Regions from separate parts of the Nonomuraea helvata genome, predicted to be linked through region 2. Evidence: riboswitches for the same ligand, from Rfam matches in the RefSeq annotation. Region 2 holds a riboswitch; each other region holds the start of a gene.
What was found. A riboswitch is a leader RNA that binds a small molecule or an ion and turns the genes downstream of it on or off. The one in region 2 is predicted to bind S-adenosylmethionine.
Positions count from the first base shown of each region.

Region 1: it holds a riboswitch for S-adenosylmethionine, as region 2 does, so the genes downstream of both, thrC (threonine synthase) here and ABD830_RS00820 (GNAT family N-acetyltransferase) in region 2, are expected to answer to the same signal.
Region 3: it holds a riboswitch for S-adenosylmethionine, as region 2 does, so the genes downstream of both, ABD830_RS43695 (aminotransferase class V-fold PLP-dependent enzyme) here and ABD830_RS00820 (GNAT family N-acetyltransferase) in region 2, are expected to answer to the same signal.

Region 1 is NZ_BAAAXV010000009.1:2,660,226-2,663,492, forward strand. Features, by position in the region: gene ABD830_RS45745 (alpha,alpha-trehalose-phosphate synthase (UDP-forming)) at 1-1,046, opposite strand, end outside; gene ABD830_RS45750 (RNA polymerase sigma factor) at 1,078-1,632, shown strand; SAM riboswitch class I at 1,712-1,853, shown strand; gene thrC (threonine synthase) at 1,867-3,099, shown strand; gene ABD830_RS45760 (MoaD/ThiS family protein) at 3,124-3,267, shown strand, end outside.
Region 2 is NZ_BAAAXV010000001.1:190,411-193,677, reverse strand. Features, by position in the region: gene ABD830_RS00830 (MFS transporter) at 1-808, opposite strand, end outside; gene ABD830_RS00825 (LysR family transcriptional regulator) at 863-1,792, shown strand; SAM riboswitch class I at 1,845-1,944, shown strand; gene ABD830_RS00820 (GNAT family N-acetyltransferase) at 1,952-2,596, shown strand; gene ABD830_RS00815 (NUDIX hydrolase) at 2,599-3,267, shown strand, end outside.
Region 3 is NZ_BAAAXV010000009.1:2,212,445-2,215,711, forward strand. Features, by position in the region: gene ABD830_RS43690 (DoxX family protein) at 1-448, shown strand, start outside; gene ABD830_RS43695 (aminotransferase class V-fold PLP-dependent enzyme) at 452-1,738, opposite strand; SAM riboswitch class IV at 1,785-1,900, opposite strand; gene ABD830_RS43700 (TerC family protein) at 2,013-2,762, shown strand; gene ABD830_RS43705 (cytochrome P450) at 2,762-3,267, shown strand, end outside.

The DNA.
Region 1 (3,267 bases), on a different contig from region 2:
TCGTCCTCGATCTCCTGCGCGCGGCGCTGCACCGACGCGGTGTACTCGCGGTATTCGGGCAGGTCGTGCCGGCTCGGGTACGCGAACGCCAGATGCACCACCTTCCCGTGCCACTCGGGGTGCGCGTCGAGGAACTCGCGGTAGGAGATCAGGCCGCGCACGATGTTCTTCGACAGCTCGGTGCGGTCGATGCGGACGATCAGCCGCCGGTCGCCCACCTGCTCCCTGAGCGCGGCCATGTGCGACTCGACGTCGGGCTCGCAGGCCCGCTCCCACAGCGCCTCGCCGTCCACGCCCAGGCTGTGCACGCCGATGCGGGTGGTCCTGCCCTCGTAGGTGACGCTGCGGCCGGCGCGGTCGGCCTCCGCGCCCAGGAGCGCCTCACAGCAGTCCATGAACGCCTGCGCCCACCTGTCGGTGAGGAACCCGGCATGATCGGCGCCCAGGATGCCCTCCAGGACCTCTCCGGCCACTTCGTCGGGCAGCAGGGAGAAGTATTCCGGCGGCGCCCAAGGGGTGTGGCTGAAGTGGGCGATGCGCAGGTCCGGCCGCTCGGCGCGGAGCATCGCCGGGGTCAGCGTCAGGTGGTAGTCCTGCACCATCACGCGGGCGCCGTGGCCGGCCTCCTCGGCCAGCGCCAGCGCGAACGCGCCGTTGTAGTCGCGGTACGACTCCCACTCGCGCTCGAACCTCGTGCCGAAGTTGGGCGAGTTGGGGATGTCGTAGAGCAGGTGGTTGACGAACCACAGGGTCGAGTTGGCGACGGAGTTGTAGGCCCGGTGAAAGGTGGCGGGCGGGATGTCGAGCATGCGCAGCGGGCCCGTGTCGTAGCCGGCCTGATCGATCCTGCCGCCGGGCGCCAGGCGGACGGCGCTGCGGTCGCCGTCGGACAGCGCCGCGCAGACCCACAGCACGCCGTCCTTCCTGACCACCCCGGACAGCCCGGACACCAGGCCGCCGCCACCGCGTTTCATGGTCAGCTCGCCGTCGTCGGAGACGGTGAACGAGACGGGTCCTCTGTTGGAGGCCACCAGAACGCTGTTCATCTAGGCTCCCTTCGCCCATAGGATCCCAGCTATGGCGCTTGATGAGCTAACCGAGGAACTCGCACGTTCCGCCGCAGCCGGAGATCATCGCGCACTTGGCGAACTTCTGGCTCGGATCGAGCCCGATGTGATGCGTCACTGCGCCCGGATCTTGCCCTACCACCAGGACGCCGAGGAGGCCTCGCAGGACACGTTGCTGGCCGTGGCGCGCAACATCGGGCGGTTCGAGGGCAGGGCCAGGTTCAGCACCTGGCTCCACATCGTGACGGCCAACTGCGCGCGCACCACGTACAGGTCGCTGAAGCGGAGGGCGGCCGAGCAGAGCTCCGACGAGCTGCCCATGCAGAAGCCCGACGTGCGGCGGGTGAGCGTGATCGCCGGATCACGGCTCGACCTGCTGGACGCCATGGAGGCGCTGGAGGCCGACAAGCCGGACCTGGCGCAGGCGCTGGTGCTGCGCGACATCGTCCAGCTCGACTACAACGAGGTGGCCGAGCAGCTCGGCATCCCGCTCGGCACCGCCAAGTCGCGCATTCACCAGGCGCGGAAATACGTGCAGGGCGTGCTGGGTGATGACTATCGTTGAGACATCGCATCTCACCTGCTGAGACAAGTGGCCATTTAGGCCCCCTGGGCAGGTAGAGTCCATTTCAACAACTGAATATTGCTCATCCAGAGGGGTGGAGGGACCGGCCCTACGAAGCCCCGGCAACCCTCCCGGCTTGAGGCTCGCGACCTGGCGAGGCCGACCGGGACAAGGTGCCAATTCCGGTCTGCGGTCAAGGTGGCCGCGGGCGAAGATGAGGGAAGGCCTCGCTTCATGTCGCTCGACTTTGGTCCTGCTGTCGGTCTGTCCTGCCGCGAATGCGGTACGCGTTACCCCCTCGGTCCCAGCTTCGCGTGTCTGGAGTGTTTCGGGCCGCTCGAAGCGGCCTATTCCTTCGGCACCGTGACCCGCGCGGACATCGAGTCGGGTCCATCCAACATCTGGCGTTACCGGTCGTTGCTCCCCGTTCCTGTCGATGTCGCCAGTAAGCCCAACATGAACCCCGGATGGACCAAACTGGTCAAGGCCGGAAACCTTGGGCGCGCGCTCGGTCTGAAGTCCCTGTACGTCAAGGACGACTCGGGCAACCCCACCCATTCATTCAAGGACCGCGTGGTCGCCATCGCCGTCGAGGCGGCGCGTAACTTCGGCTTCCACACGCTTTCCTGCTCCTCCACCGGCAATCTCGCGGGCGCGGTCACCGCCGCGGCGGCGCGGGCCGGGCTCGAGGCGTGCGTGTTCATCCCGGCCAACCTCGAAGCGGCCAAGATCGCCATGGCCCGGGTGTTCGGCGGCAAGCTGATCGGCATCGACGGCACGTACGACGAGGTCAACAGGTTCTGCTCCGAGCTGATCGGCGACCCGCTGGGCGACAAGTGGGGGTTCGTCAACGTCAACCTGCGGCCGTACTACGCCGAGGGCTCGAAGACGCTGGCCTACGAGATCGCGGAGCAGCTCGGATGGCGGCTGCCCGAGCAGATCGTCATCCCGATCGCCTCGGGCTCGCAGCTCACCAAGATCGACAAGGGTTTCCGTGAGCTGGTGCAGCTGGGCCTGGTCGAGGACACGCCGTACAAGATCTTCGGGGCGCAGGCGGCCGGGTGCTCGCCGGTCTCCACCGCGTACAAGGCGGGGCACGACGTCGTACAGCCGGTCAAGCCCGACACCATCGCCAAGTCCCTGGCCATCGGCAACCCGGCCGACGGGCCCTACGTCCTGGACATCGCCCGGCGCACCGGCGGGGCCGTCGAGGACGTCACCGACCCCGAGATCGTGGCCGCGATCAAGCTGCTGGCCTCGACCGAGGGCGTGTTCGCCGAGACGGCGGGCGGGGTGACCGTGGGCGTGCTGAAGAAGCTCGCCGAGAGCGGGCGGCTCGATCCCGAGGCCGAGACCGTGGTCCTCAACACCGGCGACGGACTCAAGACGCTCGACGCGATCAGCGACGACGCCAAGCCCACGGCCGTGATCCGGCCCTCCCTCGACGCGTTCCGCGCGGCTGTCTGACAACCAGGAAAGGCGAGTTTAACCATGAGCGTTACTGTGCGGATTCCCACCATTCTGCGCACGTACACCGGGGGTAACGCGGAAGTCAGTGGCGAGGGCGCGACTCTTCGTGACGTCCTCATCAAGCTCGACTCCGACTACCCGGGGATCGGCGCGAGAATTTTGGAT
Region 2 (3,267 bases):
TGCCCATGGCGTAGGAGAGGAAGACGAGGGAGGCGGCGGCGGGGGTGAGGGAGAGGGGAGGGGAAGTCAGGCGGAACCCGGCGGCGTTGTAGAGCGCGACGAACGCCCCCATGGCCAGCGCCCCCACGGCGAAAGGCGCGACCAGCCCGGCCCCCAGCCGCATCCCGGCGCCGTCCTTCTGGCCGGTCACCCCTTCAGCAGTGCGCTCAGCCATGGAGTCGGTGGGCTGAGAGAGAGCCCGTGCCGCGTACAGGGCGCACAACCCGGACGCTGCCGCCACCGTCAGCAACGCGCCGTGCCACCCCATCGGCCCGGCGGTGAATCCGGCGCCGAGCCGCCCCAGCATCCCGCCGACCGAGTTGCCCGCGATCATCGCTCCCACCGCGCCGGCGAGCCGCACCGTCCCCACCACGTCGGCCAGGTACGCCGCCGCGACCCCGGCGAAGCCCGCGATCGCCACCCCCTGAACCGCCCGCATCACCAGCAGCACCGGGAAGGACGGCGCCAGCGGCAGCAGCAGCCCGATCGCCGCGGAGAGCAGCACGGACCAGAGGATCATCCGCCGCCGCCCCACCAGTCCGGCCAGCCAGGCCAGGGGGAGGACCGCCACGGCCAGCGACCCCGTCGCCACTCCGATGGCCAGCGAAGCGCTGCCCGGATCCAGCCGGAACGCCACGGCGAGCTGCGGGAGCACGGGCTGCGGCGCGTACAGGAGCGCGAAGGACGACACGCCGGCCGCAGCCACAGCGGCACTGACCCGCCGCGTGTCGGGAACCGGAGGAGCGTCGATGACCACCACGTTCGCCACGCTAAGCCAGGCTAATAAATACGTCTAATGCGTATATAGGCGATAATTCATACTGTGACGGATGAATCGGATGAGAAGCTGGCCGCTCGCCTGGCGCCGGCCCTGGCCATCCTGGCCGCCGTGGGTGAGACGGGACACGTGACGCGCGCCGCCGAACTCCTCGGCATCCCCCAGCCCACGGCGAGCCGCCGCCTCGCCGCCCTGGCGGACCTGATCGGCGCCCCGCTCGTGGTCCCCTCGGGCCGCGGCATCCGCCTCACCAGGGCGGGCCGCACCCTGGCCGCCGCCTCCACCCGCGCGCTGATCACGATGGCCGCCGCCGCCCGTGAGGTCCGTGAGGAGATCGACCCGGCCACCGGCCGTGTCGTCCTGGGCTTCCTGCACCTCCTGGGCCGCGCGCTCGTGCCGTCCCTCATCCGCGGCTTCCGCGAGTGCCACCCGGGCGTCCGCTTCAGCCTGGTCCAGGGCTCGCGCCAGGACATGCTCGACGCGCTCCGCGAGGGCGCGATCGACCTGGTGTTCGCCGCCCCCATGCCCCTGGACGACCCCGGGCTGGGCAGCACCCCGCTCGCCGACCAGGAGCTGGTGCTGTCCGTGCCGCCGTCCCACCGCTTCGCCCGCCGGGCGCGGGTACGGGCGGCCGAGCTGGTGGGGGAGGAGCTGGTGACGTTGGAGCACGGGTACGGGCTGCGCCAGATCACCGACGACTTGTGCGCGGCGGCGGGGTTCGAGCCGAAAATCGCGTTCGAGGGGCAGGAGTCGGAGACCGTACGGGGGCTCGTGGCGGCGGGGCTCGGCGTGGCGATCCTGCCCCGCTCGGAGTCCGCCTCGGGCGTGGTGGAGATACCGCTGTCCCCGCCGGTGTTCAGGACGATCGGGGTGAGCTGGTCGAAGGAGGCGCGGCTGACGCCGGCCGTGCGAGCCTTCAGGGATCACGCACGCGCGGGAACCACCGACCTCGGCCCCGGCTTCCGCCCCGCGTGACCTCCCGGCGGATTGACGGTGTCCGCCTGTTTCAGGCAGGATCCTGACTCGTTGATCATCCAGAGGATCTGAGGGACCTGGCCCTGTGACGGTCCGGCAACCTCCCCGGCGGAGCTCCGCAGGAAAGGTGCCAATGCCAGGAACGATGAGGGAGAGCTGATGAGCGTACGCCTTGATGTTCCTGTCCTTGCCGGTGATCTGGTGCGGCTGGAGCCGCTGGCGATGCGGCACGCGCCAGATCTCGCGGAGGCGGTCGAGGAGGATCGGTCGTCCTACGAGTTCACGCTGGTGCCGCGCGCTCACGAGATACCGGACTACCTGGCGGCCCAACTCGCCCGCGACGGGCTGACCCCGTTCGCGCAGGTCCGGCTCACCGACGGCAAGGCGGTGGGATGCACCGGGCTGTGGGATCCACGCAGGTGGCCGGACCGGCCGGAGCTGCGGGCGATCGAGATCGGCTTCACCTGGCTGGCCGCCTCGGCGCAGGGCACCGGCATCAATGCCGAGGCGAAGCTGTTGCTGCTGTCGTACGCGTTCGACGTGCTCGGCGTCGCCCGCGTCGACCTGAAGACCGACGCCCGCAACCACCGCTGCCGCCGGGCCTTGGAGCGACTCGGCATCCCCTTCGAGGGTGTGCTGCGCGCCTGGTCCATGTCGTGGGCGCGCGGCGAGGAGGGCAAGGTCCGTGACTCGGCCATGTTCGCCGTGGTCGCCACCGAATGGCCTGCCGTCGAACCGGTACTGCAAGCCCGCATCACCGCCGCGAGCTCCCCTTCATCGGCCCCGGACGGGCCAAACTGGTGACCATGACACATGATGGCGACGCGGGGGTGCCGGGGTCGTTGGCGAGGGTGCTCGCGGACGTGACGGCCGAGCGGGCGGCTCAGGACGCGAGGTGGGGCATGCAGATCCTGCCGGACGGGACCGGAGACGAGGGGACGGTGGCCGAGTCCGACCAGGCCAGGCGCGAGACGGAGGCCGCGGCCGCGGGCGGGGTGCTCACGTGGAGACACATCCTGACGGAGGAGGTGATGGAGGCGTTCGCGGAGACGGACCCCGAACGGTTGCGAGCCGAGCTGATCCAGGTGGCCGCCGTCGCGGTCAAATGGACCCAGGCCCTCGACCGCCGGCCACCCTCAGCGGAGAGCGACCCTGACCGCGCAGCACCGCGAGAGCGCTTCCGGGCCATCGTCGACGTGCACGTGCTCCTCCTCCGCGACATCCACGACGAGTCCGGCGACGGCATCCACGGCGAGACTCACAGCGGGACTCGCGGCGGCACCGACGGTGAGTCCCACGCCGCGACTCGCCCCGGGATCCACGGCGGGAGCCCAGCCGCGATTCACCCCGGCACCCATGTGCTGCTCGGCAGGCGCAAGGGCACCGGCTTCGGGGACGGTCTGTGGCACCTGCCCTCCGGTCACCTCGAGGCGGGAGAGTCGGTCACCGAGGCGGCGGTCCGCGAGGCCAGGGAG
Region 3 (3,267 bases), on a different contig from region 2:
CCTCGGCCTGCTGGTACGGCTGATGGGACTGCTGTTGCTGCTCAACATGCTCGGCGCGATCGCGTTCGTGCACTTCGGGCACGGCGTGCTGGCCACCACCGGCGGCTGGGAGCTGCCCGGCCTGCTCGGGGCGCTGAGCCTGCTGTTCCTGGCGCTCGGCGGCGGGCGGATCGGACTCGACGGCCTGTTCGGCGCGAGGTTCCGCAGACGCGGGGAGCGCCGGGCCGCCGAGGAGGAGCTCGCCAGGTACGCGCCCGCTCCGGAGCCCTCGAACGTCACACCGGTGAGCGGCGAGCCCACGAGGCCCTACCCGTCCCAGGAGCCACGGGTGCCCAGGCAGTCCGGCGAGCGCCGGGCAGGCATGATCGACGACGATGACATGAGGGACATCGACGCCCTCGTCTCCGACGAGCCGCCGCCGCCGCACAAGCCCCCGAACAGGGGCTGAGGGTCAGCGGGCGACGAGCTCCCGCAGGGCCTCGACGAGCCGGTCCACGTGCTCCTCCGTGGTGCCGATGCCGATCGAGGCCCGCACCGCGGAGGCGGTGCCGTCCTCGCAGCCTCCATCGGAGGTGCCCAGCAGGTGCCGGACGAACGGGTGCGCGCAGAACTTCCCGTCGCGCACCCCGATGCCGTACTCGCCGGAGAGCACCTCGGCGACCTCACGGGCCGAGTAGCCGTCCACGGTGAACGACACGATGCCCACGCGCGGGTGATCGTCCCCCCACAGCGACAGCTCGCGTACGCCCTCGATCGAGGGCAGCCCGGCCCGCAGCCGGGCGATCAGCCGCTCCTCCTCCCGCACCAGCGCGGTCCAGCCGGTGGCCGTGAGCGCGTCGCAGGCCGCGGCCAGCGCGATGGCGCCCAGCACGTTCGGGGTGCCCGCCTCGTGCCGCGGCTCGGGGTCGTCGTGCCACTCGGTGTCGTCCCCCACGGAGCGCACCGCGCCTCCGCCCTTGAGGTACGGCTCACTTTCCGCGAGCCAGTCCCGCCGCCCGATCAGCACCCCGGCGCCGAACGGCGCGTACAGCTTGTGCCCGGAGAAGGCCACGTAGTCCAGGTCGAGCGCGGTCAGGTTGAGCGGGCGGTGCGGTACGAGCTGGGCGGCGTCCACCAGGATGCGGGCCCCGTGCCGGTGGGCGATGTGGGCCAGGGCGGCGATGGGCCAGAGCTCGCCGGTGACGTTGGAGGCGGCGGTGACCACGAGCAGCTTCGGGCCGTCGATCCCGGCCAGCGCCTCGTCGGCGGCGCGGACGGCCTCGCCGGGGAAGGCGGGCGGCGCCAGCCGTACGGAGTTCTTCCAGGGCAGGAGCGAGGCGTGGTGCTCGGTGTCGAAGACCACCGTGGTCGTGCCGGCGGGCAGGCAGCCGGCCAGGAGGTTCGTGGCGTCGGTGGTGTTGCGGGTGAAGATCACGGCGTCGTCCGGGCGGGCGCCGACGAACGCCCTGACCGTGTGGCGGGCCTGCTCGTAACGGGCGGTGGTGAGCTGGGAGGCGTAGCCCGCGCCACGGTGGACGCTGGAGTAGGCCGGGAGCGCGGCGGTGACGGCGGCGCTGACCGGCTCGAGACAGGGCGCGCTGGCGGCGTAGTCGAGGTTGGCGTAGCCGACGAGCCTTCCGCCCTTGACCGGCACCTCGAGATCGGCTCCGAGCACGGTGGGGATCGGCCTGCTCGTGACGGCGGGAGCCGCCTCGGCGTGCTGGGCGGGGGCGGGGCTGAAGATCGTCAAGGTGGACACTGCACATCTCCCTCAGGGTCGTCGGGACCCCTGGAAGCAGCCACGGAGCCCGCGCTTGCCCGCCACACCTCGTGACGGACCAGGTCTTCACCCGGGGCACCCCGCCGCGGACGCGAGGGTTGCCGGCCAGCTAGCCGGGGCTTGTCGCTGGCACTCATGACCTACGACCCGCACTATAACCGAAACCCCACCTTCAATCGCAAGTCGCGAACTTCTGCGCGCCGTCACTCGTTGCTACCGGAAACCCCGCCCACGTAGTCATGGAGGTAGGCAGATGTTGGACTGGGTGACGGACCCACAGATCTGGATCGGCTTCTTCACCCTGGTCGCCCTGGAGATCGTGCTGGGCATCGACAACATCATCTTCATCTCCATCCTGGCCGGGAAACTGCCCCCTGAACAGCGCGACAGGGCCCGCGTGATGGGTCTGGGCGCCGCCCTGATCACCCGCCTGCTCCTGCTGCTCGGCCTGTCGTGGGTGGTGCAGCTCACCGAGCCGCTGTTCGCCGTCCTCGGCCACGAGATATCGGGACGCGACCTGATCCTGCTGCTCGGTGGCCTGTTCCTGCTGGGCAAGAGCGTCACCGAGATCGGCCACAGCATGGACGCGCCCGCGGAGAAGGACGGCAAGAAGGCCGCTGCCGCCTCCTTCGCCTCGGTGATCCTGCAGATCATGGTGCTGGACATCGTGTTCTCGCTCGACTCCGTCATCACCGCCGTCGGCATGGTGGACCAGCTCGGCGTGATGATCGCGGCGGTCGTGGTGGCGGTGGTGGTGATGCTGTTCGCCTCCGGGCCGATCAGCAGGTTCGTGGACCGGCACCCGAGCATCAAGATGCTGGCGCTGGCGTTCCTGGTGCTCATCGGCGTGGTGCTCATCGCCGAGGGCTTCGGCCAGCACATCCCCAAGGGCTACATCTACTTCGCGATGGCGTTCTCGCTCGTCGTCGAGCTGCTGAACATCCGGGTGCGCAGTAAGCGCGCCCACCCGGAGCAGCAGGATTCCGCTTCTAAGATGAAATAGTGCGCTTTGACCCTTGGGATCCGAATTTCGTGGCCCACCCGTACCGCGTGTACGACGAGCTGAGGCGCGAGTCGCCCGTCAGCTACTTCGAGCCGACCGACCAGTGGCTGATCTCGCGCCACGCCGACGTGAACGCCCTGCTCAGGGACCGCCGCCTGGGCAGGTCCTACCTGCACGTGGCCACGCACGAGGAGTTCGGCAGGCCGCCGGAGCCCGGGTTCCAGGAGCCGTTCTGGCGCGTGATCAGGGCCGGCATGCTCGACGTGGAGCCGCCGGTGCACACCAGGCTGCGCCGGCTGGTCTCCAAGGCGTTCACACCCCGCATGGTCGAGTCCCTGCGCCCCCGGGTGCGCGCCATCGCCGCGGGCCTGGTGGACGCGTTCGTGGAGAAGGGCGGCGGCGACCTGATCGCCGAGGTGGCCGAGCCGCTCCCGGTGACGGTGATCGCGGAGATGCTCGGCATCCCCGACCAGGACCGCCACCTGCTGCGCCCCTGGTCGTCGGA